DNA from 4 places in the Streptomyces sp. NPDC093984 genome. Region 1 is predicted to be linked to each of the others. Evidence: riboswitches for the same ligand, from Rfam matches in the RefSeq annotation. Region 1 holds a riboswitch; each other region holds the start of a gene.
What was found. Region 1 has a riboswitch for thiamine pyrophosphate ahead of thiO (glycine oxidase ThiO). Riboswitches for the same ligand answer to the same signal wherever they lie in the genome.

Region 1 (7,506 bases):
CTCTCCCCGGCGGCGCTTGCTGCCGGTGCCCGCGCCCTCGCGCGGGCGGTTGCCGACGGCCCAGCCGGCCGCGAACCCGCGGCGGAACGACAGGGTGACGTAGGTCTGCCCGACCGCGAAGGCGGCGGCGCCCAGGCCGATGACCACCACGGATTGGATGAGCACGCCGAACACGACGCCGAGGAATCCGACGAACGCGAGCAGCCGCCAGCGAAGGCGCGCCTTGTACTGCAGCAGCACCTCACCGAGCAGCCATAGCGCGACGATGCCGAACGCGATGTAGAGGACCGTCCAGCCCATGTACGCCCCTCTCCCAGTGGCCGCTACGCAGTGTGTCGTATACGGGTGCGGCGGTCTAGGCCCGCTGCGGGTGGTGCAGGCCCAGGTTCTCGTAGATCTCCAGCGTCGCCGTGGAGTTGTTGAGTGTAATGAAGTGCAGTCCGGGGACCCCCTCGGCCAGCAGCCTCGCGCAGAACTCCGTGGCGAAGTCGATTCCGATCGAGCGTACCGCCGCCGGATCGTCCTTCGCCGCGAGGATCCGCTCCTTCAGGCCGTCGGGGATGGTGGCGTTGCTGAGCTGGGGCAGCCGCTCCAGCATCCGCACGCTGGTCACGGGCATGATCTCGGGGATGACCGGGGTGTCGCAGCCGGCCGCGGCGACCCGGTCGCGCAGGCGCAGGTACGACTCCGGCTGGAAGAACATCTGCGTGATCGCGTAGTCGGCGCCGGCCCGGCACTTGTCGACGAAGTACGTGACGTCGGTGTCCCAGTCGCCGGAGCGGGGATGCATCTCCGGGAAGGCGGCGACGCCCACGCAGAAGTCACCCGACTCCTTGATGAGCCGGACGAGTTCGGCCGCGTAGGTCAGACCCCTGGGGTGCGGCACCCACTCGCCCATGGGGTCGCCGGGCGGGTCGCCGCGCACCGCGAGCATGTTGCGGATCCCGGCGTCGGCGTACTGGCCGATGATGTTGCGCAGCTCGGCGACGGAGTGGTTGACCGCGGTGAGGTGGGCGACCGGGGTGAGCGTCGTGTCGGCGACGATCTGCTCGGTCTCCTTGACCGTGCCCGCACGGGTGGAACCGCCGGCGCCGTACGTGACGGACACGAAGTCGGGGGCGACCGCCTCGACCCTTCGGAGCGCGCTCCACAGGTTCCGCTGGCCCTTGGGGGTCTTCGGCGCCGAGAACTCGAACGAGTACGTCGTCTTGCCGGTGGCGAGGATGTCGCGCACGGTCCGTGCGCGATCAGTCCTCGTGGATGCGGTTCCGAGGGCCATAGTCGCAGGTTAGCCAGGGCGCGGCGGTCCCCCAACCGGACGCCCGGGATTTGCCCGAATTGTCGACTTGTTGTCCACCCATCGGACAACGCGGGGCAGGATCGGCCTCTGGGCGCTCCTACGCGGCGCGCAGCCGCTTGGCGAACTCGGCCGCCGCCGCGCCGGGGTCGTCAGCCTCCGTGATCGCGCGGACGACCACCACGCGGCGGGCGCCGGCCTCGAGGACCTGGTCCAGGTTGCCGAGGTCGATGCCGCCGATGGCGAACCAGGGGCGGTCGGTGCCGAGCGCGGCGGTGTGGCGTACCAGGCCGAGGCCGGGGGCGGGGCGGCCGGGCTTGGTGGGGGTGGGCCAGCAGGGGCCGGTGCAGAAGTAGTCCACACCCTCCTGGACGGCGGCGGCCTCGGCCTCGGCCTCGGAGTGGGTGGAGCGGCCTATCAGGATGTCGTCGCCGAGGATGGCACGGGCCGCGGGGACGGGAAGGTCGCCCTGGCCGAGGTGCAGGACGTCGGGGCGGGCGGCGTGGGCCACGTCCGCGCGGTCGTTCACCGCGAGGAGCTTGCCGTGGCGGGCACACGCCTCGGCGAAGACCTGGAGGTGCTCCAGCTCCTCGGCGGCCTCCATGCCCTTCTCGCGCAGCTGCACGATGTCGACGCCGCCGGCGAGGACCGCGTCGAGGAACTCGGCGAGGTCGCCCTGGCGCTTGCGTGCGTCCGTGCACAGATAGACGCGGGCGTCGGCGAGCCGGGCGGTGCGGGCGGTTTCGGGCACGGTGGTGTTCCCCCCGTTGTCGGTGGCGTACGGGCCGCGGCGGGGCGCGGTCGGCCGGAGCCGGGGCGTGTCCCTTGGCCCGCGGCCCGTACGCCGGACGGTTTTTCTTGTGTGCCGGCCGGATCAGACCGGAACCGGTCCGATCGGGTCAGGTCCGATCGGGTCAGGTCCGATCGGGTCAGGTCCGATAAGGCCGGATGGATCAGACGGCGAGCGCCTGCGCGCGGCGCTTCACCTCCGTGCCGCGATTCTCGCTGAGAGCCTGCGCGGGGGTGCCGGGCAGGGTCGGGTCGGGGGTGAAGAGCCACTCGATCATCTCTTCGACCGTGAAGCCGTCGTCCCGCAGCAGGGTCAGGGTGCCGGACAGGCCCTTGACCACCTTGTCCCCGTCGATGAAGGCGGCGGGGACGTGCAGCGCCTTGTTCTCGCCTCGGCGCACGGCGATGAGCTGGCCCTCCTTGACCAGCTGCCGCACCCGGGTCACCTCCACGCCGAGGGCTTCGGCGATGTCGGGCAGGGTGAGCCAGGCGGGGACGAGAGCATCGATCTTTGCGTCAATCTCGGTCACGGGATCAAGCGTGCCATCCCGGACTGACAGTCGGAAGCGGAGCGCCTCCGGCGGGGTTAGGCGGAGGGGGTGGTCGCGCCCTACGCCGTCGCCTCCTTCAGTGGGCGGGACGGGTCCGACAGCAGTGCGGGATTCATGGGGGTGCCCGATTCGATCAGGCGGCGGCCCTGCGCCAGGTCCCGGGGGCGGCCCACGGCCAGCAGGGCCACCAGGCGGCCCTCGCGCAGCCAGCAGACCGTCCAGGCCGCGCCCTCGGGGTCGCCGCGCCACACCGTCGTGTCGGCGGACGCGTGGTGGCCCACGTACTGGACGAACCGGCCGAACTGCTCCGACCAGAAGTACGGCACCGGGTCGTACGCCACCGGTGTCTGGCCGATGATGTTCGCGGCCACCGTGCGCGGACCCTGGAGGGCGTTGTCCCAGTGGTGGACGAGCAGGCGCTCCTCGTAGCGGCCCGACGGGAAGGACGCGCAGTCGCCGACCGCGTACACGTCCGGCACCGAGGTGCGCAGATGGTCGTCGGCCAGCACCTCGCCGTGCACGCCCAGCTCGATCCCGGACCCGGCCAGCCAGGCCGTGGCGGGCCGGGCCCCGATGCCCACCACCACCGCCCCGGCCGGCACCCGAGAGCCGTCGTCCAGCACCACCGCGCCCGGCTCGATGCGCTCCACGCGCGCGTGCGTGCGCAGCTCGGCCCCGCTGTCCGCGTACCAGGACGTCATCGGCGCCGCCACCTCCGCCGGCAGTGCCCCGGCGAGCGGCCGGTCCGCGGCCTCCACCACGGTCACCGCGCAGCCCGCCTCGCGCGCGGCGGTGGCGAACTCGGCGCCGATCCAGCCCGCGCCGACGACCACGATGTCGTGCTGCCGGGCGAGCACCGGCCGCAGCCGCTCGGCGTCGTCCAGTGTGCGCAGCAGATGTACCCCGGGGACGCCCTCCGCGCCCGGCAGCCGGATCGGTTCCGCCCCGGTCGCGATGACCAGGACGTCGTACGGGACGGGGCCCCGCTCGGTGTCCAGCTCGTGGTCCTGGGGGCGCAGGCCGGTCGCCTCGCGGCCCAGTTCCAGCTCGATGTCCAGCGCCTCGAAGTCGACGTCGAAGGCGGAGCCCTCGGCCTTGCCGAGCAGGACGGCCTTGGACAGCGGCGGCCTGTCGTACGGCTGGTGCGGCTCCGCGCCGATCAGCGTCACGCCGCCGGTGAAGCCCTGTTCCCGCAGGGCGACCGCGGTCTGCACCCCGGCCATGCCCGCGCCCACGACGACGACGCGCCGTGCCGTACCGTCCCGTGCCTGCGTCTGCTCGCTCACCTGATCACCATAGACAACTGACGAATTGTCAGTCAGGGGGCGTGCTGAGTGACGTCCTGCACAGCCCTCGGGCCGGGCGGAGGCTGTCTTACAAGGGCGGCGCTCTGCGGGCTAGGGTTGCCACCGGAAGCACTCGCGGGAGCCCGGCGCACCGGGCTGAGAGGGAGGCTGGGACGGCCTCCGACCGTACGAACCTGATCCGGGTCATGCCGGCGAAGGGAGGGGCTGGACGCCCATGTCGCGTACACCGGACGAACCGTCGACAGCGCGCGATGCGTCGACCGTGTCGGACGTTCTTGTCATCGGGGGCGGGATCATCGGTCTGGTGACCGCCTGGCGGGCGGCGCAGCGCGGGTTCGCCACCGCCGTGGTGGATCCGGAGCCGGGCGGCGGAGCCGCGCAGGTGGCCGCCGGGATGCTGGCCGCCGTCACCGAGCTGCACTACGGCGAGCAGACGCTGCTCGCCCTGAACCTCGCCTCAGCGCGCCGCTACCCGGACTTCGCCGCCGAGCTGACCGAGGCCGCCGGCCGGGACCTGGGCTACCGCAGCTGCGGCACGCTCGCCGTCGCGCTCGACACCGACGACCGCGCCGAGCTGCGCGAACTGCACGCCCTGCAGCAGCGCTCGGGGCTGGAGTCGGAGTGGCTGAGCGGGCGGGAGTGCCGCCGTCTGGAGCCGATGCTCGCACCGGGCGTGCGCGGGGGGCTCAGGGTCGACGGCGACCATCAGATCGACCCGCGCCGCCTCGCCGCGGCCCTGGTGACGGCCTGTGAACGCGCCGGGGTGGTCTTCCACCGGGTGTGGGCCGAGCGGCTCACGGTGGTGCGGGAGCGGGCCTGCGGGGTGCGGACCGCCGACGGCACCGAGTTCTCCGCCGGGCAGGTCGTCCTGGCCGCGGGGAGCCTCAGCGGGCGGCTCGCGGGCGTCCCGGCCGACGTCCTGCCGCCCGTACGTCCCGTGAAGGGGCAAGTGCTGCGGCTGACCGTGCCCGAGCGGTACGCGCCGTTCCTGAGCCGTACGGTGCGCGCCGTCGTCCGCGGTGGCGCGATCTACCTCGTGCCACGCGAGAACGGCGAGCTGGTGGTCGGCGCGACCAGCGAGGAGATGGGCTGGGACACCACGGTCACCGCGGGCGGGGTGTACGAGCTGCTGCGGGACGCTCACGAGCTGGTGCCCGGGATCACCGAGCTGCCTCTCACCGAGACGCGGGCGGGTCTGCGCCCGGGTTCCCCGGACAACGCGCCGCTGCTCGGCCCCACCGAGCTGGACGGTCTGCTGCTGGCCACCGGCCACTACCGCAACGGTGTCCTGCTCACCCCGGTCACCGGCGACGTCATGGCGCACGTGCTGACCACCGGTGAGCTTCCCGAGGAGGCCCGTCCCTTCACCCCCCGGCGTTTCACCGCCGCCGCACTCACGGAGCAGCCCGTATGAACATCTCGGTCAACGGGGAGACCCGCGAGGTCACCCCCGGTGTAGCGCTCGACGCGGTGGTGCGGAGCCTGACCGCCGCCCCCTCGGGCGTGGCCGCCGCCGTCAACGAAACCGTCGTCCCGCGCGGGCAGTGGGCGTCGACGTCCCTCAGCGAGGGAGACCGCGTCGAGGTCCTCACCGCCGTCCAAGGAGGCTGACCCATGGCTGACGATCCCTTCGTCCTCGGTGGGACCACCTACTCGTCCCGGCTGATCATGGGAACGGGTGGCGCGCCCAGCCTGGACGTGCTGGAGCGGGCGCTGGTGGCGTCCGGCACGGAGCTGACGACGGTCGCGATGCGGCGCGTCGACTCCTCGGTGCACGGTTCGGTCCTGTCCGTGCTCGACAAGCTGGGCATCCGGGTGCTGCCGAACACCGCGGGCTGCTTCACCGCGGGCGAGGCCGTGCTCACCGCCCGCCTCGCGCGCGAGGCCCTCGGCACGGACCTGGTCAAGCTGGAGGTCATCGCCGACGAGCGGACCCTGCTGCCAGACCCGATCGAGCTGCTGGAGGCAGCCGAGACGCTGGTGGACGACGGCTTCACCGTGCTGCCGTACACGAACGACGACCCCGTGCTCGCCCGCAAGCTGGAGGACGTCGGCTGCGCCGCGATCATGCCGCTCGGCTCCCCGATCGGGTCCGGGCTCGGCATCCGCAACCCACACAACTTCCAGCTGATCGTGGAGCACGCGCGCGTGCCGGTCATCCTGGACGCGGGCGCGGGCACGGCGTCGGACGTGGCGCTGGCGATGGAGCTGGGGTGCGCGGGTGTGATGCTCGCCTCGGCGGTGACCCGGGCGCAGGAGCCGGTCCTGATGGCGGAGGCCATGCGGCACGCGGTGGAGGCCGGCCGGCTCGCCCGCCGGGCGGGCCGTATCCCACGCCGGCACTTCGCGGAGGCCTCGTCGCCGGTGGAGGGCATGGCCCGGCTGGACCCGGAGCTGCCGGCCTTCTGAGCCGGACCGGAGGAGGTCGCGTCACAGGTCGGCTGCAGTCGGGCCCCGGTGTCCCCGCAGCGGACGGTGAGTGACAGTGCGCCCTCGTAGACTCACCAGCGTGGATACGACCCTTCAGGACCCTCTCGTCGGGCAGGTGCTCGACGGCCGTTATCGCGTCGACGCGCGGATCGCGGTCGGCGGGATGGCCACGGTCTACCGGGCCCTGGACACCCGCCTGGACCGTGTGCTCGCGCTGAAGGTGATGCACCCGACGCTGGCGGCCGACGGCTTGTTCGTCGAGCGCTTCATACGGGAGGCCAAGTCGGTCGCCCGTCTCGACCATCCGAACGTCGTGCAGGTTTTCGATCAGGGTGCCGACGGATCGTACGTCTACCTCGCCATGGAGTACGTCGCCGGCTGCACCCTGCGCGACGTGCTGCGCGAGCGCGGGGCGCTGCAGCCGCGCGCGGCCCTGGACATCCTGGAGCCGGTGCTGGCCGCCCTGGGGGCCGCGCACCGCGCCGGGTTCGTGCACCGGGACATGAAGCCGGAGAACGTCCTCATAGGTGACGACGGCCGGGTCAAGGTGGCCGATTTCGGTCTCGTCCGGTCCGTCGACACCGTCACGAGCACCACGGGCGCCGTCCTCGGCACCGTCTCCTACCTCGCCCCGGAGCAGATCGAGCACGGCGTGGCCGACCCCCGGGTCGACGTGTACGCCTGTGGGGTCGTCCTCCACGAGATGCTGACCGGCGCCAAGCCGCACCACGGCGACTCCCCCGCCCAGGTGCTCTACCAGCACCTGAACGAGGACGTGCCGCCGCCGTCGGCTGCCGTGCCGGGGCTGTCCGTCGAACTCGACGACCTGGTCGCGTCGGCGACCGCGCGCAATCCCGAGCTGCGCCCGGCGGACGCGGTGGCGCTGCTGGGCCAGGTGCTTCAAGCCCGTGGCGCGCTGACCGACGAGCAGCTGGACGCCGTGCCGCCGGGGGCCGTCGCCGGGGAGCACGACAACGCCGAGGACCGCACGAGCGTGATACCGCGCCTGCTGCCGACCCGCCCTGTGGGCGAGGACCAGGGGGCCGTCCTCAACCGGACGAGCCGGCTTCAGGCCCCGCCGCCCGAGCCGCCTCGGCGCTCGCCGCGGCCCCGCCGCGGGCTGCTCGCGCTG
Region 2 (7,506 bases), on a different contig from region 1:
CCGGCACACGACCCGTGCGCGGGCGCCGTCGCCGCCGACCGGCTGCTGGCCCGTCCGGACCGCCCCGACGCGGTCTACGGGCTCTTCGACCCGAACGGCACCGATCTGCTCGCCGCGGCCCGCCGCTACGGCCTGCGCGTCCCCGACGACCTGCTGCTCGTGTGCTGCAGCGAGTCCGCCGTGTACGCCAACACCGAGCCTCCCGTCACCACGCTCTCCCTCAAACCCCGCCGGATCGGCACCGCGGTGGTCCAGCTCCTCATCGACGCCATCGAGGGTGTCCAGCCGGAGCAGCCGGTAGAGCAGGTGATACCGACCGAACTGATCGTGCGTACGTCGTCCGAGCGACGCCCGCCCCGCACCACGGTCAGCCCGCCCCGGTCACCCGAGCAGAGATAGCCCGCACGGGGCCCGCGTGTGACGCAACAGTCGCCCGCGGGCGACCGACCGCCGGGACACCGGCGGAAACCCCCGCCCATTTAGGGCGAATGCCGCGGTGAACTGGAGGGCTTCCCCGATTCACCACCCCTGGGTCATCACATGGCGCGATCCGCATTCCTATGATGGGCCCACGACACCGCGGGCCGCTGCGACCAGGCAGTCCGATGCGGTGCAGATGCGGCGCGATGGTGGAGGGGTCGATGACTCAGGGGGCCGGTCAGGGACCCGAGGTGGAGCGGACGGCGACGCTGCGCGACTTCCGGGTGCCCGCGTACGTCCACGAGGCCGGTCCGTACGCGCAGAGCACGCCCCACGACCAGGTCACCGGCCCCGTCGCCGCCCCGGAGACCTACCCCCATGGCTACTCCGACGCCTACACGCCCACCGAACGGGACCTCCCGGTCGTCGACCGCGGTGACGCTCTCCAGGCGAACGTCGCTCCCACGTCCGCGCCCGCCCCGCAGCCCGCGGAGGGTCCCGGTCCGCTGTTCGTCGTCGGGGACGTGCACGGCTATCTCGACCAGCTCGTGGCGGCGCTCCAGGAGAAGGGCCTCATCGACGCCCAGGGGAACTGGTGCGCGGGCACGGCGCGGCTGTGGTTCCTCGGCGACTTCACCGACCGCGGGCCCGACGGAATCGGCGTCATCGACCTGGTGATGCGGCTGTCCGCGGAGGCGGCCGCGGCCGGCGGCTACTGCAAGGCGCTCATGGGCAACCACGAGCTGCTGCTGCTCGGCGCCAAGCGCTTCGGCGACACGCCGGTCAACTCCGGCGCGGGCACGGCGACCTTCCAGGCGGCCTGGCTGCTCAACGGCGGCCAGAAGACCGACATGGACCGCCTGCAGGACCACCACCTGCAGTGGATGGCCCGCCTCGACGCGGTCGAGGAGGTCGACGGGCACCTGCTGGTCCACTCGGACACCACCGCCTACCTCGACTACGGCGACTCCATCGAGGCGGTCAACGACACCATCCGCGAGACGCTCACCCGCAACGACGCGGACGAGGTGTGGGACCTCTTCCGCAAGTTCACCAAGCGCTTCTCCTTCCGCGACGAGGGCGGCGCCGACGCCGTACGGTCCCTGCTGGACACCTACGGCGGCAGGCGCATCGTCCACGGCCACAGCCCCATTCCCTACCTCCTCGGAGAAGTCGGCTCGGAGGAAGCCGAGGACGGCACGGGTCCGGTGGTCGAGGGGCCGCACATCTACGCGGACGGACTGGCGATCGCGATGGACGGCGGCGTGACCATGGCCGGAAAGCTGCTGGTCCAGCAACTGCCCCTGGATATCTGACCGTTTGGCGGACAGACATCCCCCCGACGGAGGACCGCGCAGAGGAGCGCAGGCCGGGGCCATTTTCCGGAAACCCCCTGTCACCGCGCGCCGTCACCGCTCTACCATCGGCTTATCCGTAGCAGGCTCCCCTCCGTTTCTGCCCGACGGCTCGTCAGCATGCCGAGCCCCAAGCCCTACGGAGCATCGGGGGATGCACATGAACAGCGTTCCGCAGCACCTGCTGAGCGAGGACCGCCAGGACTACGAGCGGGTCCTCGATGAGGCGCTGCGCTCCGCACCACACCGCCCGGATCTGGCCGCTGTTGGTCAGCGGCTGAACCCCGAACAGTTGCGCACCATGGCGCTGAACGCCACCGCCCTCATCACCGCGGCGGCGGCCACCGAGTACCAGCACTACGTGATGGTCCGCGAGGAACTGCGCCGGCCGGCGCCGTCCACCCCGATCGTCCAGGACAGCACCCCCGGTTCCCCGGAGGCGGACCTGGACGCCCTGGGGCTCGCGGCCACCGTGGGAGAGGCCGCCGCGAGCGCCGGGACCGGTGCCGTCATCGCGGTCCTCGCCCCCTTCCTCGCGGGTGCCGCCGCCGCGATCTTCCTGCTCGTGGGGTACATCCTCAAGATGGTCAATCCCGATCAGGCGTTCGCCCGGACGCTCCTGACCACCGGGTGGGTCTTCGGCGCGGTGACCGCGGCGTCGATCATGGTCGCCGCGATCGGCCTGCTGCTCACCGCCCTGCGCAACAGCTCCTCGGGACAGGAGGCGGCCGCGTCGGGCACGTTGACGACGGAGGTGTCCCGGGCCAGGGACGCCTGGCACCAGGCGCTGCTGGAACGCGGCATCCTGCCGTTCCTCCGTGAGGCGCTCAGCGACCCGGGCACGGCCGCGATGACCCGGAAGGCACCGGAGGCGGCCGCCGGCCGCATCCCGCACCTCGGCTACGACCGTCCGGGGTTCAGCAGCCCCGACAGCGGCCCGGCCACCGGCACGCGCCCCAGCTTCACCAGCCCCGACTTCACCAGCCCGGACTTCGGGGGGCCGGAGCACAAGCCGGAGTGACGGGCCCCGGCCGACGACCGGCCGGGTCCACACGAGTCCCCAGCCGGAACGCCCACCATCGGACCGTCACCCGAAGATGTGGGCCCGGACTGCTCCACCCAAGCCGGGCCCGCACTTCTCACTCGGCGCGGGCCGTCCCGCGCCCTGCACGGCGTCGACCCCTGCGAGGGCGAGGACAAGACGCTGCCCCGCAACAGCCTCTGTGGCGTCCCGGGTCAGCGCCCCGCTCGGCCCCGTGTCAGTCGGCGATCGGCAGGTACACCCTGTTCCCCGCCTCCGCGAACTCCTTCGACTTCTGGGCCATGCCCTCCTCGATCTCCTCCCGGCTACCGCCATGTTCGCGGCGGATGTCCTGGGAGATCTTCATCGAGCAGAACTTCGGACCGCACATCGAGCAGAAGTGGGCCGTCTTGGCCGGCTCCGCCGGGAGGGTCTCGTCGTGGAAGTCGCGGGCCGTGTCCGGGTCGAGGGCCAGGTTGAACTGGTCCTCCCAGCGGAACTCGAAGCGCGCGTCGGACAGCGCGTCGTCCCACGCCTGCGCACCCGGATGCCCCTTGGCGAGGTCGGCCGCATGGGCGGCGATCTTGTAGGTGATCACACCGGCCTTGACGTCGTCGCGGTTGGGCAGGCCCAAGTGCTCCTTGGGGGTGACGTAGCAGAGCATGGCCGTGCCCCACCAGGCGATCATCGCGGCGCCGATGCCGGAGGTGATGTGGTCGTACGCAGGCGCGATGTCCGTCGTCAGCGGCCCGAGCGTGTAGAACGGAGCTTCGTCGCAGATCTCCTGCTGAAGGTCGATGTTCTCCTTGATCTTGTGCATCGGGACGTGTCCCGGGCCCTCGATCATGGTCTGTACGTTGAAACGCCTGGCGATGCGGCCGAGTTCCCCGAGCGTGCGCAGTTCCGCGAACTGTGCCTCGTCGTTGGCGTCCGCGATGGAGCCGGGCCTGAGGCCGTCGCCCAGCGAGTACGTGACGTCGTAGGCCGCGAGGATTTCGCACAATTCTTCGAAATTCTCATACAGGAACGACTCCTTGTGGTGGGCGAGGCACCACGCCGCCATGATCGAACCGCCACGCGAGACGATGCCGGTCTTGCGGTTCGCGGTCAGCGGTACGTACGGCAGACGCACCCCCGCGTGCACCGTCATGTAGTCCACGCCCTGCTCGGCCTGCTCGATGACCGTGTCCTTGTAGATCTCCCAGGTCAGTTCCTCGGCCTTCCCGTCGACCTTCTCGAGGGCCTGATAGAGCGGCACCGTGCCGATCGGCACGGGGGAGTTGCGCAGCACCCACTCGCGCGTGGTGTGAATGTTGCGGCCGGTGGACAGGTCCATGACCGTGTCGGCGCCCCAGCGGGTCGCCCAGGTCATCTTCTCGACCTCCTCCTCGATGGAGGAGGTCACGGCGGAGTTGCCGATGTTGGCGTTGACCTTCACCAGGAACCGCTTGCCGATGATCATCGGCTCGATCTCGGGGTGGTTGACGTTGGCCGGGAGGACCGCACGGCCTGCCGCGATCTCCTCGCGTACCACCTCCGGGGACACGTTCTCCCGGAGGGCGACGAACTCCATCTCCGGTGTGATCTCCCCGCGGCGTGCGTACGCCAGTTGCGTCACCGCCTTGCCGTCGCGGCTGCGGCGCGGCTGACGCGGCCGCCCCGGGAACACCGCGTCGAGGTTGCGCAGTCCGCCCCGCGGCGAGGTGTGCTTGATGCCGTCGTCCTCGGGGCGGACGGGACGGCCCGCGTACTCCTCGGTGTCGCCGCGGGCGGTGATCCAGTTCTCCCGCAACGGGGTCAGACCCCTGCGGACGTCGGTCTGGACGAGTGGATCGGTGTACGGGCCGGAGGTGTCGTACAGCGTGACCGACTGCCCGTTGGTGAGGTGCACCCGACGGACCGGCACCCTCAGGTCGGGGCGTGAGCCCTCGATGTATGCCTTGTGCCAGCCGATGGACTGTCCGGCCTCCTGGGACTGTTCGCCTTGAACGGAGGCAGGCGTGCGTACGTCCTTGTTGGTCATGAGACCTACTCCCTACGCCGGCATTACCCGGTAACAGGTTCAGCGGTCGACGCAGCGGTTTCCGCCCGCCGATGTTCCACGTGAAACATCGCGTCTGCGGAGGTCAGCGCCCTCTCAGCCCGGTGCTCCGAGCTCCCGCGTGTGCAAAGGTCCCCCCACGCTAGCGTCTCTTTGCGCGAGCTGAACAGTGGGCCTCACGCCTTCTTGCGATGATGCCTCGGTGACCACGACACAGCATCCGCCCCCGTACCCGCCGCCCGACCCGCCTCATGGCCACGGCCACGGCCACGACCCGGGCGACGCACATGGCCATGGACCGAGCGGCGAGCACGGGCAGGGAGCGCCCGGCGGGCACGGACCGAGTGGGCACGGCCACTCGCACAGCCACAGCCATGGCCCGGCGGCCCCCGTGTCGCGGCACCTGCGCAGAGTGATCGCCGCGATCCTCATCCCCTTCACGGCAGCCGTGGTGGTCGGTCTCGTCGTGCTGTGGCCCGGCGGGGTGCCGTCGCACAAGCGCACCGGCGTGGGATTCGACCGGCAGACCCAGCAGGCCACGGTCACCAGGGTGGTGGAGGTGGACTGCAAGTCCGTGAACGCCTCGGGTGACACCCCGACCGGCGACACCTCCACGGCCGAGGGCTCCTCGGCCCAGCAGCAGTCGACCGGCACGTGCAAGAAGGCGACGGTGCGCGTCGACACGGGCAAGGACCAGGGCCGGACGTTCACGGAGATCGTCCAGCCCGACCAGTCACGGCAGTTGCATCAGGGCGAGAAGGTCGTTGTCGCGTACGAACCGTCCGCCCCCAGGGACCTGCAGTACTCGGTGGCGGATGTGAACCGCAAGCTCCCCATGGCCCTGCTGGCCGGCATCTTCGCCATCGCCGTGGTGGTCGTGGGCCGGATGCGCGGCGTGATGGCGCTCATCGCCCTGGCCGTCAGCTTCCTGGTGCTGAGCCTGTTCATCCTGCCGGCGATCCTGCAGGGCTCGAACCCGCTGCTCGTGGCCGTGGTCGGGTCCAGTGCCATCATGCTGATCGCCCTCTACATGTGCCACGGGCTCTCGGCACGCACCTCGGTGGCGGTGCTCGGCACGCTCATCTCCCTGTCCCTGATCGGTGTGCTGGGCTCCCTGTTCATCGGCTGGGCAGCGCTGACCGGCAACACCGACGACAACACCGGCCTGATCCACGGCCTGTACCCGGGTATCGACATGAGCGGCCTGCTGCTGGCAGGCGTGATCATCGGCTCGCTCGGCGTCCTCGACGATGTGACGGTGACGCAGACGTCGGCGGTCTGGGAGCTCCACGAAGCGAACCCGTCGATGGGCTGGCGTGGTCTGTACCGTGCGGGTATCCGCATCGGCCGCGACCACATCGCGTCGGTCGTCAACACGCTCGTCCTGGCGTACGCGGGTGCCGCTCTGCCGCTGTTGCTGCTGTTCTCGATCGCGCAGAGCAGCGTGGTCACCGTCGCCGACAGCGAGCTGGTCGCGGAGGAGATCGTGCGCACGCTCGTCGGTTCGATCGGCCTGGTCGCGTCGGTGCCGGTGACCACGGCACTGGCCGCCCTGGTGGTCTCCGCCGACCGCTCCGACCGCTCCGCCGCTCCGGCCGCCGTACCGGCCCGCGGTGGGCGCGGGCGGCGCCGCAGGCACTGAGGCGCCCCAAGCCGCGGGGAGGCACCGCAGAAGCGTTACGGCACCCACCGCGCCCCGCACGGCTCCGCGAGGAACCGTTACAGCACGAAGCACGGACTCAGCCCGCGCTCTGCTCCTCGGCCAGGATCCGGTCCAGCGCCTCGTCGAGATGTGCGTCGAAGTCGGCGAGGGAACCCTCCTGACCGAGCGGCACCAGCTTGTCCGTACGGTCCAGGAACGCGACCAGCGGAACCGCCCCGGACCGGAACAAGGCCCGGTCCGCACCCACCTGGAGCCGGATCAGCACATCGCCGAAGGTGTCCGGCTCGGCGGGCGCGATGTGCACATCTCCGTCGCCGCACGGCCGGCCCACTCCGTCGACCAGCAGCTCGCGACCGAACGCCCAGGTCACGGGCGCGTCCCCGGGCAAGTGGAAGGTCAGCCGCACGGCATAGGGATCACAGGTCTCGTAACACAGCTCCACCGGAATGCGGAACGAGAGCTCCTCCGAGACGAGAAAGCTCATCATCACCTCTGCCTGTACCGACTCGCGCATCGTCTACCCCGTCAGTAGCCGTGGACTGGCCAGGAAGCATCCCCTGACACCTGCTGGAAGTTTGCTTAACGTACATGGCAGATCACAAGGAGTGAGTTTTCAGATGCTGATAGAGAGGGCGAGTGTCCCGAGCATCCGTCCGATCTCCTCCTGAAGTCGGCGTGCCACCGGCAGCAGCCGATCGGCCTCACAGGACGGCAGGGAGATCGCCATCGTCGCGGCCGTCGACCCCACGGTCAGGGGAATCGCGGCACACACCGTCCCGAGCGCGTACTCCTGCCGCTCGATCACGGGTTCTGCGCGTTGCAGGCGATCCAGTCGCCGGAGGAACACGCGCTCGTCATGGACGGTGTACTGCGTGATCGCCCGAACGGGGTAGCGGTCGAGGTGGTCTCGGCGGGCGTCGTCGTCGAGCTGGGACAGCAGGCACTGGCCGATCGCATGGGCGTGCCCGGTCTCCCGGAAGTCGGCCCACTCCTCCACCGCCGGGTT
Region 3 (7,506 bases), on a different contig from region 1:
CCCGCGCGTGGTCCAGGCTGATGGCGCCGGTCAGGATGGCGATCCCGGCGGCCGGAACCGCCCAGACCGCCTCCGGCAGTCGGAAGGGACGCACCACCGCGCCGGCCAGGACGGCGACGAGGAGGACGACGGAGAGAGCCTCGGCGAGCGGGGTGTTCAGGGTTCGGTCCTTACGGGAAAGGATCGGCGGTGCCCGTCCATCACATCAGATCGACCTGTGACGCCTTGACCCGAGGCACCCCCTTGAGGGCGGGCTCCTTTCCCCGGCCACCGTCACGTGCGCGCACGCAGCCTCCAGCCGTGGTCCACCGGTCCGATGCCGGCGCCGAGCGCGAAGCCCGCCGCGATCGCCTCCGTGACGTAGTCCTTGGCCTGCCGCACCGCCTCCGGCACCGCGAGGCCCTGCGCGAGACCGACCGCGACGGCCGAGGCGAGGGTGCAGCCCGTGCCGTGGGTGTGGCGGTTGTCGTGGCGCGGAGCGCGCAGCCAGTGCTCCTGCCGGCCGTCCGTGAGCAGGTCGGTGGCCTCGCCGGGCAGATGCCCGCCCTTCACGAGCACCCACCGGGGCCCGTACGACAGCAGACGGTCGGCCGCGCGGCGCATGCCCGCCTCGTCGGTCACCGTGATGCCGGTCAGCTCCGCGACCTCGTCCAGGTTCGGCGTGGCCACCGTGGCGAGCGGCAGCAACCTGGTCCGTACGGCGTCCAGGGCGTCGTCGGCGAGCAGCCGGTCGCCGTGCTTGGAGACGCTCACCGGGTCCACGACGACCGGTGCCGGCACGTCCGTGAGCAGGTCGGCCACCGCCTGGACCAGCGCGGGCGAGGCGAGCATGCCCGTCTTGACCGCCTGCACGCCGATGTCGTCGACGACGCTGCGGTACTGGGCGCGCACCGCCTCCACGGGCAGCTCCCACGCCCCCTGCACCCCCACGGAGTTCTGCGCCGTGACCGCGGTGATCACGCTCATCCCGTGGGCGCCGAGCGCCAGCATGGTCTTCAGGTCGGCCTGGATCCCGGCGCCGCCGCCGGAGTCGGAGCCGGCGATGGTCAGGACACGGGGCGGCGCGGTCATGCGCGGCCCTCCTCTCGGACGCGCACGCGGCTCTCCTCCCGGAGGCGCAGCGGGGCGTACAGCGCGAGGGCGACCAGGAACGCCACGTAGTAGGAGACGTCGGCGCCGTGCAGCGCGTGGGCGGCCGGGCCCACGTACAGGCCGGTGTCCATGAACGGCACCGCCGCGGCGAAGGCGCCGACGAACGCCAGCAGCGGCGGCCACACGGAGCGCGGCCGGGCGGTCCAGGCGGCGAGGTCGACCGCGGCGCCGCGCCGTGCGAGCCAGTCGACGACGACGATCGCCACGAACCCGGGGATCCAGTAGCTCACGAACAGCAGCACGTTCTGGAAGCGGGCGGTGGTGTTCGCCGCGTGCATCCACAGCACCAGCGGAAAGCCGAGCACCACGGCGAGGGCGGCGGCCAGCGGACGCGGCAGGCGCACCCCGACGGTCTGCAGTGCCAAGGAGCCGCTGTAGTCGTTCATCGCATTGCTGGCGAGCGCCGCCAGCGCCACGGCCAGCAGCCCGAAGGCACCGGCCGCGCCCCCGCCCAGCACATGGTCCACGCCCGCGGCCGTCTGGTCGGTCAGCACCGACGCGCCCCACAGCCCGAGGACCTGCACGGCCACGAAGGACACCACGAGACCGAGCAGCGTGCACCAGAACATCCGGGACCGTGAGGTGCCGCGCGGCAGATAGCGGCTGAAGTCGCTGGCGTACGGCGCCCAGGACAGCGACAGGCTGAGCGCGATGGTGCTGGTCAGCACGAAGGCGCCCACCCGGTCCGCGCCGTGCGCGGTGCCCGTCCAGGCGGGGTGCACGCTGCCCGCCATGCGCAGGGCGATCAGTGCGAAGGCGGCGGCCAGCACGAACGTCATGACGAGTTGCAGCCGGTGGATCGCCTCGTAGCCGAGGACCCCCAGGGGTCCTTGGGCGAGCATCACCACCAGGACGCCCAGCCAGAACGGCCAGCCGGCGAGCCGCGCCAGCGCATCGCCGCCGAACAGCCCGATCAGCGCGTCCCAGGCGATCGAGGACAGCCACTGCAGCACCCCGGGCAGCACCACCGCGCGCCCGAACGCCAGCCGGGCGAGCGGCAGCTGGCCGGCTCCGGTGCGGCTGCCCCAGGTGCTCAGATAGGCGGTGGGCACCGCGCCCAGCACCGTGCCGAGGACGACGGCGGCGAGTGCGGTGGTGAAGTCCAGGCCGAGCGCGATGCCGATGGTCCCGGTGAACACGCCCGTCATGGTCAGATTGGGGGCGAACCACACGGTGAACAGCCGGCCCGCCCCGCCGTAACGATTCGTCTCGGGGACCGGCTCGATGCCGTGGCCCTCGACCCTGAGGTCGCCGGGAGCGGTGGGCATCCGCCCGTCGAAGACGGTGCTCCGGCCGCCTGTGGGCAGCCCGCCCGAGACATGCGCCGATGGCATGAAAGACATCCCTCCGCCAGTACGAACTGGTTCAGGTTCGACGGGTGTGATCTCAGCCCGCAGATGGGGCACCCCGTGTCCGGTACGGCGGCAAGACTAACCCGAGGACGGGAATCGGCCATACGTGAGGGCCGCTGCCGGGTCGGTCAGCGGCCCTCACGAGGTCTTGGTGGCGCGTCAGCGCCGGGTGTAGATGAAGCCGATCTTGTCGACCTCGTCACCGGAGCGCCCGTGGAACCCCGCGATCTGCCAGCCGGAGGGCGCCGTGCGGGTCACGCAGTCGGACGTGGTGGTACCGCCCGCCAGGCTGCGGCCGAGGTTGGTCGTGAACTTCGCGGAGAAGATCCTCGTGCGGCCGTCGTACCGGCCCTCACAGAGCTGCGCGCTTGTCACGTACTCGTCGCTCCCCAGGGTCAGCGAGGATGCCGTGCCGCCGGTGCCGCCGTGCACGAGCGTGGTGCCGCCCGCCAGCGTCACGCCGACCTGGTCGACACGGGAGCCGCTGCGCAGCGAGATGCCGGTCGCCCGGGCGCCGGCCGGGACGCTGTCGATGTCGTCGTAGTAGTCGCCGTGCGGCCCGCCGAACTGGTCGCTGAGCTGGAAGGCGGAGTTGCGCGTCCAGCTGAACGTCGCGGTGATCGGGTCGTGGTCGGAGAGCATCTTGCCGTCGTCGGTGAGGAACTTGGCGTGCTCGTTGTTGTACGCGGTGGCGTTGAGCGAGACGAGTTTGCTGCCCCGGTAGAGGATCTTGTCGACGACCTCGCAGCTGTTGGTGACCGCGTTCTCGTCGCAGAGCAGCGGGTCGCTGCCCTTGGCGGGCGGGGTGCCGCCGCGCACCAGCTTGACCCAGGCGTCGGTGAGGCCGTTCGCAGCGGCGAACTCGGCGATCGTGTCACCCGAGCGCGTGTAGCGGGTGTTGGTGTCGCCCATGACGACGACGGCGTTGCCCGCGGAGTGGGTCTTGATGAAGTCCGTCAGCTGGTTGAGGTTGTCCGCGCGCGAGGCCAGATCGCCGTCGTTCGTCCCGGCGTTGGTGTGCAGGTTGTAGAAGTCGACGTAGACGCCCTCGGCCAGGCGCTCCCGCATGAACGTGAAGCCCTTGGGGGTGAGGCAGTCCCCCGAGTCGTACTGGCACGAGTTCCAGTGCACGCGCTCGAAGTCGTCTGTGTCGTACGGGATACCGGACAGCGTGTTGAGTCCGCTGCCGACGCCGGCGCCGCCGCTGGTGGGCGTGCGGTACGGGTGGGAGTCCGCGGCGTACAGGTACGCGTGGTAGTTGAAGTCCTCCTGGACCTGGACGATGTCGTACGGGCCGAGGCGTGAGCCGATCGTCGTGGTGCTCGACTGGCGCGGTGTCGGGGCGCTGGAGATGCCCTCGGGGAGACCGGCGACGTTGTAGCCGAGCACGCGGAACGTGCCCGAGTCGGCCGCCGTGGCGGTGGGCGCGGTGACCGTGAGTCCGCCGAGCGCGGCGGCGGCCGCCGCGAGGGTGGCGAGGAGTCTGCGCATGGGGAACGGCTCCTGGGGGGTGACGGGAGGGAGTGTTGCGCGCATGTCAAAACGTAGCGGGCGAGTCTCTGGGAGAAGGCGCTTTCTCCGCTCCCGGTGAAGATTTCACCTGCCGGTCGCCGCGGTGTCGGCGACGCCGAGGCGTCGGTGTCCGGTGCGGGAAGGCTCGCGGCGGGCGCTGACGGGGCAACTCGTCCTGCCCCCACAGGGTGCCCACCCCGAGCCCGCCCTCATGCCGCGTGCTGCCGCACCTCTTCCGCCAGCTTCTTGTCGAGTGCGGCGCGCACCAACGCCGCTGCCAGCACCGCCGGTTCGGTGTCCTTCGTCAGCTTCAGCAGCTGCTCCGGGTCCTTCGGCAGCCCCAGTCGCTCCGCACCCGACAGTGCCTTCGCGTCCAGGTAGGGAGCCACCTCGGGCCACACGCGCTGCACCTCGCGCAGGAAGATGTCCGCGCCGGCCGGTCCGATCCCCGGTATCTCCTGCAACAGCCGGCGCAGGGCGGGGACGTCGCCGTCGGCCTCCTTCCGCAGCCGCCGCAGGTCTCCGCCCCAACGCTCAGTCAGCAACTCGGCACCGACGCCCAGTTGGGTCGCCGTCCGCTCGTCGTAGCGCCGGTAGCCGCCCCGCCCCAGCGCGTCGACCCGCTCCTGCCAGTCCGCCTGCGCCATGTGGCGCGGGTCCTTCAGGCCCGCCTCCTGAAGCGCCCGCACCGTGGCCAGGGCGATCGAGGAGCGGATGCGGGCGCTGAGCAGCAGGGCCATCAACAGCAGCCGGTACAGCGGCTGCGGGGCGTCCTTGAGCCGGATCCCCGCCTCTTCCGCGTAGGTCTGCCCGTGCTCGCCGACGAGTTCCCCGATCACCTCGGCGGCTCTGTCGTCCCGTCCCATGGCGGCCTCACCGTGACGCCTTGAGCGGGTCGTGCCCCAGCGTCATGAGCCGGTGGCGCAGGTGCTCGTCCTCGGCCTCCGGCTCGTTCTCCACGTCCACCTCGGAGGTGACCGTGTCCACCACCTTGCGCATCACCCGGACGTCGTCGTCGGTGAGGTCGGTGCGCCGCTTCTGCAGGATCGACAGGACGTGCCGTCCGGTGGGCGTGCCCGCCTCCTCCGGCAGTGGCTCGCTCTCCTCCTCGGCGTCCCGGACCCGCAGCCAGGCCGCCAGTTCCTGGGAGGTCATGTTCACCACCCGGTGGAAGTCCTCCCACAGCGCGTCCATCTCCAGGGCGTCGGTCATGGTGTACTCCTCTCCACCCTCGATGGTCGGGTTCCGCTCGGGCTCGGGCTCACTCCTCGCGCGGCCAGTTCTCGGCCTCGAACATCCAGCGCTGCTTCTCCAGCTCCGCGGTGATCCCGATCAGCAGGTCCTGGGTGACGGGATCGGCCTCCGCGGTGGCGTCGATCCGCTTGCGCAGCCGCCCGATCGCCGCTTCCAGCGACTCCACCATCAGGCCCACGACCTCGGTGTCCCGCAGCCAGCCCTCCTTCGTGCCGGGCAGGCCGTAGACGGACGCGATGGTCTCCGGGCGGCCGTCCGGCGGCACACCGAGCGCGGACGCCCGCTCGGCCACCGTGTCGGCGTACGAGCGTGCGGTGTCGACCACCTCGTCGAGCTGGAGGTGGATCGAACGGAACCTGGGTCCGACGATGTTCCAGTGGGCCTGCTTCCCGACCAGGGACAGCCCGAGCAGATCCACCAGGGTCTCCTGCAGGGCCTCCCCGGTGACCCGGCGTGCGGGCTCGGGCAGCGTGCTGTGCACCACGGTCATCGCGCGCTTCTCCTTGTCGGTCGGTCGTTCGTGGCACGGAGCAGTTCGGCACGCTCCTGCTCGCCGGTGCCGCCCCACACGCCCGCCGTCTGCCCGCTGCCCAGCGCCCAGTCCAGGCACTCGCCCATGACGGGGCAGCGGCGGCAGACGCGCTTGGCGGCGGCGGTCTCCTCGACGGCGGGCCCCGCCGTCCCGACGGGGAAGAACAGCTCGGGGTCCTCACCCACGCACGCCGCTTGCCGCAACCACTCCATGCGCGCCCGGGTCCCCAGGACCGATCAGGTGAAACCCGGCGGGAGCGCCCCCCTTCCCCCGCGGCAGCGGTGAGCTTCCCGGCGACCGCCCGGCGGTCTATAGTTCAAAACTAGCGGTGCTAATTAACTCCGCTCCATCGCCGAGGCCGGTCAGGAGTTCCGTACGTGCGTACCGTCCACTTCGCGGCAGCCCGCCGCACCCCCATCGGCAGACTGCGCGGCGCACTGTCCACCGTGCGCCCCGACGACCTCGCGGCCACCGTGATCCGCGGCCTGGTCGCGGACGTGCCCGCGCTCGACCCGGCCCGCATCGACGACGTCTACTGGGGCGCCGCCAACCAGGCCGGCGAGGACAACCGCAACGTCGCCCGCATGGCCGCCCTCCTCGCCGGTCTGCCCGAGTCCGTCCCGGGAGCCACGGTCAACCGGCTGTGCGCCTCCGGCCTGGAGGCGGTGACGACGGCCGCCCGCGCCATCGCCGCGGGCGAGGCCGACATCGTGCTCGCGGGCGGCTCGGAGTCCATGAGCCGCGCCCCCTTCGTGCTGCCCCGCCCCGACGAGGCCCTGCCGCAGCGCATGGAGACCGCCGACACCCGCCTCGGCTGGCGGCTGGTCAACCCGGCGATGAAGGACCTGCACGGCCTGCTCTCCATGGGGGAGACCGCCGAGGAGGTCGCCGAGCGGTACGGCGTCCCGCGCGACCGCCAGGACCACTTCGCGCTGCGCAGCCACCGGCGGGCGGCCGAGGCCCGCAAGAACGGGCTCTTCGACGCCGAACTCCTGCCCGTGACCCGACCCGACGGCGTCGTCGTCACCGCCGACGAAGGCGTCCGCGAGGACACCTCGTACGAGAAACTCGCCCGCCTGAAGCCGGTGTTCCGCCAGGGCGGCACCGTCACCGCGGGCAACGCCTCGCCCATGAACGACGGCGCCGCCGGCCTCCTCCTGGTCAGCGAGGAGGTCCTCGACGAGCTGGGCCTCGACTCCCTCGGCCGGTACGTGGCCGGGGCCTCGGCCGGCGTGCACCCGGACGTCATGGGCATCGGCCCCGTCCCCGCCACCGAGAAGGCCCTGGCACGGGTGGGCTGGAGGATCGGCGACATCGAGGAGGCCGAGCTCAACGAGGCGTTCGCCGCCCAGGCCCTCGCCTGCGCCGACCGGCTCGGCCTCGACCCGGAGCTGGTCAACCCGACCGGCGGCGCCATCGCCCTCGGCCACCCGCTCGGCTGCTCGGGCGCCCGCATCCTGACCACCCTCCTGCACCGCATGCGCCGCACCGGCGCCGCCCGAGGGCTCGCGACGATGTGTGTGGGCGTGGGGCAGGGCAGCACGGTGCTCGTCGAGCGTCCGCGGATGTAGGAGAAGCGGGGGCGGCGCAGGGTTGTTCAGGGGCCGTCTCACCTGGGGCCCATCTGGCGAGACGCCCCTGACGCGGCCAGATGCGTGGGCATAGCATCGGTCCCCGCATGAACACGATGACGCTCTGGGACAT
Region 4 (7,506 bases), on a different contig from region 1:
GTAGTCGTCGAAGAGAGTGTCTGGAGGTTCAATATCAACGTTCTTTGCCTTGGGATTTCTGATGGTCCTCTCGATCTCTTTACTCCCTGTATGAATCTTTACGACAGCCCAGTCGAAAGGAACACGAACAAGGAGCGACGCCTCATCCTGAAGTGCGCTGTGCAAGATTTTGAGCATTGATGTCTTGCCGCTACCGTTGAGTCCCCAAAAAACGTTGACGTCAGGCTGGAGAGAGTGGCGAATGATCCCTGGCCGACCAGCAAGGCCAGCAATCTCGAAACTTACAATGCTCGGCATGACGAATTATCTGCCTTCCAGAAGGACACCTTCGCTGCGAGGAGAATCATAGATCTGCTACTCGCTCCGATCGTGGTCTTCCGTCAAAGTTGGCGAGCCTTTGCGCCGGTACCGAGTGTCCAGGTCAGCCCAGCAGCGCCGATCACTGGGCCTCCCGAGCTGATGGTGTAAGCGTGCGCCCGCACAGCGGTAGCTCTGGCTGACATCTGCAGGTGACATCAGCAGCACCGGACCCGGGCACCCATGCACGGCCCGGCATGCAACAACACGCCCACGCGGTGACGCCGCCGGGCCACGCTCGGATCGAACTCCTAAGCGGTGCTCAGCGCCAGCCGACTCACGCCGATGCGGTAGCGCCGCCTGACTGGTGGATGCCGGCGCCCGCGGCGGAGTCACTGGCCGAGCTGAGCGGCTAGGAACACCGCCGCCACTGAGGGGCGGACTGCGTACGTTGCGCCCGCGCTCCCCTCAGGAGCTTCCCACCAGTAGAACGGAAGCCGCCGCCCACTGTTGCTGTGTCCCTTGCTCATTCCCCTCACCACGCCTGCCACGCGCTGCGCCGGAGCGCCCTCATTTGGACCGCCCAGGGCCATATCCACCAGCTCCGTGCAGTGGATCTTCCGGCCAGGGTTGCGCAGCAGGTACTCGAGCATCTGCCGGGCCTGCGGTGCGAGTTCAGCCAAGAACCTTGTAGCGCGCTCCAAGTCCTCCGGGCCCCATTCGGGGGCACCGTAGTGCGCCTCTTCGCCAGAGTGCTCAGCCCATCGCGGATCAACCTCAGACAGATACTCCGTCATGCCCGCCCCTAACAGTTCGTCCCTAGGGTGTGTGTCGTTCGCACCGTACAGATCCGCCAGGACACTACGTATCGAATCCGTGTCGAAGTTCTACCGGCAAGCGGCTCAGCTGGGGAAGAGGGACAGGTCAAGAGGAGGTCGGGACGCAGCCACAAAGCGCCTTCTAAGCACCGGTCCCAGGGCGTCATGATCTACCGATGGATGAGTATGACTGGCCCACGGGCTCTGAAGCGCCGGCCGCTGAGGCGGTCCAGTCGAGCTGGGCGGTAACCGTCTCGGCCCTGCCTGTAGGAACCCGGATCACCGGCGAGGTCATCGGTCGGCAGCGCTTCGGGGTCTTCATACGTATAGACGGCGTGGCGAACGCCATAGCGCTGGCGGAGATCACGGCCATGCCGCACGGGACGGACCTCCCGGCCCTCGGGGCCTTCGTCAGCGGGGAGGTCCTCTGGCACGCCGCCCACAACTACCAGGTCAAGGTCCGGCTCGATGAGTGGGTGGCAGCCGACGAGTGATCTTCGCTGGGCCGTCCCTGGGCCGTCCGAGGCCGCTCAGCGGCGACCGGTGACGACTACTAACGACAGTCGTAGCGAGCGACAGCCGCAGGTCACCCAATTGGATCTGCGACACTGGTGAGGCCATGCCTAAGCCCGGAGAACTCACTTTCGTCGCGCCGCGCGGTGCCAAGACGCCGCCGCGGCATCTCGCCGACCTCTCGCCCGCCGAGCGCAAGGAGGCGGTCGCCGCGGTCGGTGAGAAGCCGTTCCGCGCCAAGCAGCTCTCGCAGCACTACTTCGCGCGGTTCGCGCACGACCCGGAGCAGTGGACCGACATCCCCGCGCCCTCCCGTGGCAAGCTCCAGGAGGCGCTGCTCCCGGAGCTGATGACGGTCGTCCGGCATCTGGCGACGGACCAGGGGACCACCCGTAAGACGCTGTGGCGGCTGTTCGACGGCACGCTCGTCGAGTCCGTGCTCATGCGCTACCCGGACCGGGTCACCATGTGCATCAGCTCGCAGGCGGGTTGCGGCATGAACTGCCCGTTCTGCGCCACCGGCCAGGCGGGCCTGGACCGCAACCTGTCGACCGCCGAGATCGTGCACCAGATCGTGGACGGCATGCGGGCGCTGCGCGACGGCGAGATCCCCGGCGGCCCGGCGCGGCTGTCCAACATCGTCTTCATGGGCATGGGCGAGCCCCTCGCCAACTACAAGCGCGTCGTGGGTGCGATTCGGGCCCTTACCGATCCCGCGCCGGACGGGCTCGGCCTCTCGCAGCGCGGCATCACCGTCTCCACCGTCGGACTGGTGCCGGCCATCCACCGATTCGCCGACGAGGGCTTCAAGTGCCGTCTCGCCGTCTCCCTGCACGCCCCGGACGACGAGCTGCGCGACACCCTCGTCCCCGTCAACACGCGGTGGAAGGTGCGCGAGGTCCTCGACGCCGGGTTCGACTACGTCGAGAAGTCCGGACGCCGGCTGTCCATCGAGTACGCCCTCATCCGGGACATCAACGACCAGGCGTGGCGCGGTGACCTGCTGGGCCGGCTGCTCAAGGGCAAGCCCGTGCACGTCAACCTGATCCCGCTGAACCCGACGCCCGGCTCGAAGTGGACCGCCTCCCGCCCCGAGGACGAGAAGGCGTTCGTCGAGGCGATCGCCGCCCACGGTGTGCCGGTGACGATCCGGGACACCCGGGGTCAGGAGATCGACGGGGCGTGCGGTCAGCTCGCCGCGACCGAGCGGTAGTCTGAGAGCCGTCAGTCAGTACGTACATCTTCATATTCCGACAGGGGAGCGCCACAGCGCTGAGAGTGCGGTAGCGACCGCAGACCCTCTGAACCTCGCCCAGGTCATTCTGGGTAGGGAGTTCGGTCTTCACTCGAGCTGTTGCGCCCTGCCCGGGACCCTCCGAGGTCCGGGGCAGGGCCGCGTCTCTTCCTGGTCACCCCCAGGAGGAATCCAGTTGAGCATCACCGGTAAGCAGTGGGCGGCCGTGGCCGTCGGACTGGGCATGGTCACGCTGTCCGCGTGCGGATCGTCCGGTTCCGGAAGTGGGAACGGCAGCGGCGGCTCCAAGACCGTGACCCTCGTCAGCCATGACTCGTGGGCCGCCTCCAAGAGCGTCATCGCGGCGTTCGAGAAGGAGTCCGGCTACACCGTCAAGGTCCTCAAGGACGGCGACGCGGGCCAGGCCGTCAACAAGGCGATCCTCACCAAGGACAACCCGCAGGGCGACGTCTTCTTCGGCGTCGACAACACGCTGCTGTCCAGGGCGCTGGACAACGGCCTGTTCCAGCCGTACGAGGCCAAGGGCCTCGACCAGGTCGGCACCCAGTACCAGCTGGACGCGGACAAGCACCGGGTCACGCCCATCGACTACGGCGACATCTGCGTCAACTACGACAAGAAGTACTTCGCCGACCACAAGCTGACCCCGCCGGCGTCCTTCGACGACCTCGTCAAGCCCGAGTACAAGAACCTCCTCGTCACCGAGAACGCCTCCACGTCCTCGCCCGGTCTCGGCTTCCTGCTCGGCACCGCCGCGAAGTACGGCGACGGCGGCTGGCCGGACTACTGGAGGAAGCTCAAGGCCAACGGTGTGAAGGTGGTCGACGGCTGGGAGCAGGCCTACAACGAGGAGTTCTCCGGCTCCGCCGGCGGCAAGAAGGCCAAGGGCGACCGGCCGCTCGTCGTCTCCTACGCCTCCTCGCCGCCCGCCGAGGTCGTCTACGCCGACCCCCGGCCCAAGACCGCGCCGACCGGCGTCGCCACCGGCACCTGCTTCCGCCAGATCGAGTTCGCCGGTCTGCTGACAGGCGCGCACAACACCAAGGGCGGCAAGGCGTTCCTCGACTTCCTGATCAGCAGGAGGTTCCAGGAGGACATGCCGCTCAACATGTTCGTCTACCCGGTGGTCGAGGGAGCGAAGGTGCCCGCGGAGTTCACCGAGTACGGGCCCGCGGCCAAGGATCCCGAGACCATGGCCCCCACGAAGATCGCCGCGAACCGTGACCAGTGGGTCAAGGCGTGGACGTCGCTCGTACTGAAGTGACCCCACGCAGGCGGGGGAACGCGGCGCGGCTCGGGCTGATGGCCCCGCCCGTCGCGTTCTTCGCGGTCTTCTTCGCCTACCCCGTCGCCGCGATCGTCGCGCGCGGTCTGAAGACGGACGGGGCCTGGCGGCTCGGGCGGGTCGTGGACGTGCTCGCCGAGCCGGACATGCGGCACGTGCTGTGGTTCACCACCTGGCAGGCGCTGGCCTCCACCGCTCTGACCCTGCTGATCGCGCTGCCCGGCGCGTATGTCTTCGCGCGCTACGACTTCCCGGGCAGGCAGGTGCTGCGCGCCGTCGTCACCGTCCCGTTCGTGCTGCCCACGGTCGTCGTCGGCACCGCCTTCCTGGCGCTGGTGGGTCGCGGCGGACTCCTCGACGACCTGTGGGGCATACGGCTCGACACCACCGTGTGGGCCATCCTGCTCGCCCACGTCTTCTTCAACTACGCCGTCGTCGTCCGCACGGTCGGCGGACTGTGGGCGCAACTCGACCCCCGTCAGGAGGAGGCCGCCCGTGTGCTCGGCGCCTCCCGGCTCACGGCCTGGCGGACGGTGACGCTGCCCGCCCTCGCGCCGGCGGTGGCCGCCGCCGCGCTGATGGTGTTCCTGTTCACCTTCACCTCCTTCGGCGTGGTGCAGATCCTCGGCGGCCCCACCTTCTCCACCCTGGAGGTGGAGATCTACCGGCAGACCTCGGAGATCTTCGACCTGTCCACCGCCGCCGTGCTGACGATCGTCCAGTTCGCCGCGGTGGGCGCGATCCTCGGGGTGCACGCCTGGACGGTGCGCCGCCGGGAGAGCGCGCTGAAGCTGGTCGACCCGTCGCGCACGGCGCGCAGACCGCGCGGGGCCGCGCAGTGGGCGCTGCTCGGCGCGGTCCTCGCGACCGTCGCCCTGCTGCTCGTCCTGCCGCTCGCCGTCCTCGTCCAGCGCTCGCTCGACGCGCCCGGGTTCGCCTACTACAAGGCGCTGACCCGTACCGACGACAGCACCTTCCTCGTCCCGCCCGTCGACGCCATCGTGAACTCCCTCCAGTACGCCGTCGCGGCCACCCTCATCGCGGTACTGATCGGCTCGCTGGCCGCCGCGGCCCTCGCCCGCAGGGACGCCGGCCGGCTCGTACGGGGATTCGACGCGCTGCTGATGCTGCCGCTCGGCGTGTCCGCGGTGACCGTCGGCTTCGGCTTCCTCATCGCGCTCGACAAACCGCCGCTGGACCTGCGTGGTTCCTGGATCCTGGTGCCGCTCGCGCAGGCGCTGGTGGGCGCGCCCTTCGTCGTCCGCACCATGCTGCCGGTGCTGCGGGCCGTGGACGAACGGCTGCGGGAGGCGGCCGCCGTGCTCGGGGCGTCGCCGTGGCGGGTGTGGCGCGAGGTCGATCTGCCGATCGTACGGCGGGCGTTGCTGATCGCGGCCGGGTTCGCGTTCGCCGTGTCGCTGGGCGAGTTCGGGGCGACCGTGTTCATCGCGCGGCCCGACAACCCGACGCTGCCGGTGGCTGTGGCGCGACTGCTCGCGCGGCCCGGCGACCTCAACTATGGGCAGGCGATGGCCCTGTCGACGATTCTGATGGTGGTGTGCGCGGTCGCGCTGGGCGTCCTGGAGAGGCTGCGGACCGATCGGACGGGGGAGTTCTGACGATGCTCGCACTGCAAGGCGCGACCGTGCGCTTCGACGGGCGGGCCGCGCTCGACCGGGTGGACCTCGAGGTCGCCGAGCAGGAGATCGTGTGTGTGCTCGGGCCGAGCGGCAGCGGCAAGTCGACCCTGCTGCGGGCGGTGGCCGGGCTGCAACCCCTGGACGCGGGGCGGCTGTTCCTCGACGGCCGTGACCTGGATGACGTGCCCGCGCACCGGCGCGGAGTGGGCCTGATGTTCCAGGACCATCAGCTGTTCCCGCAGCGGGACGTCGGGGGGAACGTCGCCTTCGGGCTGCGTATGCACAAGACCGCGCGCGCCGAACGTCAGGCACGGGTAGCGCAGTTGCTCGACCTGGTGGGACTGCCGGGAGCCGCGCGCAGGGCGGTGTCGGAACTCTCCGGCGGCGAACAGCAGCGCGTCGCGCTCGCCCGCGCCCTCGCGCCCCGGCCACGGCTGCTGATGCTGGACGAGCCGCTGGGCCAGCTCGACCGGTCCCTGCGCGAGCGGCTCGTCGTCGAACTGCGCGAGCTGTTCGGCCGCTTGGGCACGACCGTGCTCGCCGTCACCCATGACCAGGGCGAGGCCTTCGCGCTCGCCGACCGGGTCGTGGTGATGCGCGACGGGCGGATCGCCCAGTCGGGTACGCCGCTCGAGGTGTGGCAGCGGCCCGCGAACGAGTTCGTGGCGCGCTTCCTCGGCTTCGACAACGTGGTGGAGGCGACCGTCGCCGGCGAGGTCGCGGCCACCCCGTGGGGCAAGCTCCCGGTCCCGGAAGGCTCCCCGCAGGGGCCCGGCACACTGCTGATCCGCCCGGCGGGCGTACGGTTGACGGCGGCCACCGAGGGCCTGCGCTGCACCGTGACCGCCCGCACCTTCCGCGGCACCCACGTGGCCGTACGTCTGCGACCGGAGGAGGCCCCCGCACTGGAGGCGGCCTGCCCGCTGCGGTCGGCGCCCGAACCGGGGGACGAGGTCGGAGTCGTGTTCGACGCAGCGGAAATCGTGGTGCTCGGCGGCGCGTCCGCCACCTAGGGTGGCGATCATGGCGGACTGGGAGATGCGCCCGGCGTCGGTGTCGGACGTCGAGGCAGTGGTCGAGTTGCGTGCCATGGTGATGCGGGCTGATCTGGAACGGCTCGGGCGGTACGACGAGCAGCGGGTGCGGCAGCGGCTGCGGGACCGATTCGACCCCGCCCACACATGGGTGATCGAGGTGGGCGGTGCGTTCGCCGGCTGCGTGGCGCTGCGACCGGCCGAGGAAGCCCACTGGCTGGAGCACTTCTACCTGGCCCCGCGTCTTCAGGGCAGCGGCATCGGTACGGGCGTGCTGCGGGAACTGCTGGAGCGGTGTGAATCCCGCGGTGTCCTCGTCCGGTTGAACGTGCTGCAGGGCAGTCCCGCCCGACGGCTCTACGAGCGGCACGGGTTCACAGTGGAGACCGAGGATCCGGTGGACGTGTTCATGGTGCGCAGGCCGGCCTGATGTGCGGCACGCACGACGGCCCGCCCCGGCGAAGGGGGCGGGCCGTCGGTTCGTCCGGGTGCGGAGGCGTCAGTTGCCCTTCGACGCGCCGCCGCGGCGGCGCATGCCGAAGAACACCGCGCCGCCACCGATGACGACCAGGCCGCCGGCGATGCCGGCGATCATGGGCGTGCTGGAGCTGGCGCCGGTCTCGGCGAGGTTGGAGCTGCCCGCCGCGGGCGAGGGGGAGTTGTC

Region 2: linked by a shared signal. The riboswitch ahead of thiC (phosphomethylpyrimidine synthase ThiC) and the one ahead of thiO (glycine oxidase ThiO) in region 1 are both predicted to bind thiamine pyrophosphate.
Region 3: linked by a shared signal. The riboswitch ahead of ACIRC0_RS02830 (purine-cytosine permease family protein) and the one ahead of thiO (glycine oxidase ThiO) in region 1 are both predicted to bind thiamine pyrophosphate.
Region 4: linked by a shared signal. The riboswitch ahead of ACIRC0_RS29550 (thiamine ABC transporter substrate binding subunit) and the one ahead of thiO (glycine oxidase ThiO) in region 1 are both predicted to bind thiamine pyrophosphate.

Annotation. Positions count from the first base shown of each region.
Region 1 is NZ_JBIWIM010000003.1:321,096-328,601, forward strand. It holds gene ACIRC0_RS13620 (hypothetical protein) at 1-300, opposite strand, end outside; gene metF (methylenetetrahydrofolate reductase [NAD(P)H]) at 356-1,279, opposite strand; gene thiE (thiamine phosphate synthase) at 1,398-2,048, opposite strand; gene ACIRC0_RS13635 (Rv2175c family DNA-binding protein) at 2,251-2,616, opposite strand; gene ACIRC0_RS13640 (NAD(P)/FAD-dependent oxidoreductase) at 2,697-3,923, opposite strand; TPP riboswitch at 4,049-4,161, shown strand; gene thiO (glycine oxidase ThiO) at 4,159-5,358, shown strand; gene thiS (sulfur carrier protein ThiS) at 5,355-5,555, shown strand; gene ACIRC0_RS13655 (thiazole synthase) at 5,559-6,353, shown strand; gene pknB (Stk1 family PASTA domain-containing Ser/Thr kinase) at 6,454-7,506, shown strand, end outside.
Region 2 is NZ_JBIWIM010000004.1:578,326-585,831, reverse strand. It holds gene ACIRC0_RS18655 (LacI family DNA-binding transcriptional regulator) at 1-399, shown strand, start outside; gene ACIRC0_RS18650 (metallophosphoesterase) at 627-1,736, shown strand; gene ACIRC0_RS18645 (hypothetical protein) at 1,930-2,796, shown strand; gene thiC (phosphomethylpyrimidine synthase ThiC) at 3,035-4,819, opposite strand; TPP riboswitch at 4,812-4,968, opposite strand; gene ACIRC0_RS18635 (YibE/F family protein) at 5,040-6,479, shown strand; gene ACIRC0_RS18630 (SsgA family sporulation/cell division regulator) at 6,577-7,014, opposite strand; gene ACIRC0_RS18625 (IclR family transcriptional regulator) at 7,114-7,506, opposite strand, start outside.
Region 3 is NZ_JBIWIM010000001.1:596,783-604,288, reverse strand. It holds gene ACIRC0_RS02840 (arsenic transporter) at 1-160, opposite strand, end outside; gene thiD (bifunctional hydroxymethylpyrimidine kinase/phosphomethylpyrimidine kinase) at 274-1,071, opposite strand; gene ACIRC0_RS02830 (purine-cytosine permease family protein) at 1,068-2,486, opposite strand; TPP riboswitch at 2,478-2,572, opposite strand; gene ACIRC0_RS02825 (jacalin-like lectin) at 2,664-3,995, opposite strand; gene ACIRC0_RS02820 (endonuclease) at 4,226-4,882, opposite strand; gene ACIRC0_RS02815 (DUF3140 domain-containing protein) at 4,890-5,228, opposite strand; gene ACIRC0_RS02810 (Dps family protein) at 5,278-5,760, opposite strand; gene ACIRC0_RS02805 (WhiB family transcriptional regulator) at 5,757-6,014, opposite strand; gene ACIRC0_RS02800 (thiolase family protein) at 6,180-7,373, shown strand; gene ACIRC0_RS02795 (sulfite exporter TauE/SafE family protein) at 7,481-7,506, shown strand, end outside.
Region 4 is NZ_JBIWIM010000010.1:35,149-42,654, reverse strand. It holds gene ACIRC0_RS29570 (AAA family ATPase) at 1-297, opposite strand, end outside; gene ACIRC0_RS29565 (DUF6416 domain-containing protein) at 690-1,094, opposite strand; gene ACIRC0_RS29560 (hypothetical protein) at 1,292-1,609, shown strand; gene rlmN (23S rRNA (adenine(2503)-C(2))-methyltransferase RlmN) at 1,735-2,841, shown strand; TPP riboswitch at 2,874-2,979, shown strand; gene ACIRC0_RS29550 (thiamine ABC transporter substrate binding subunit) at 3,107-4,147, shown strand; gene ACIRC0_RS29545 (ABC transporter permease) at 4,123-5,787, shown strand; gene ACIRC0_RS29540 (ABC transporter ATP-binding protein) at 5,790-6,821, shown strand; gene ACIRC0_RS29535 (GNAT family N-acetyltransferase) at 6,832-7,272, shown strand; gene ACIRC0_RS29530 (LAETG motif-containing sortase-dependent surface protein) at 7,342-7,506, opposite strand, start outside.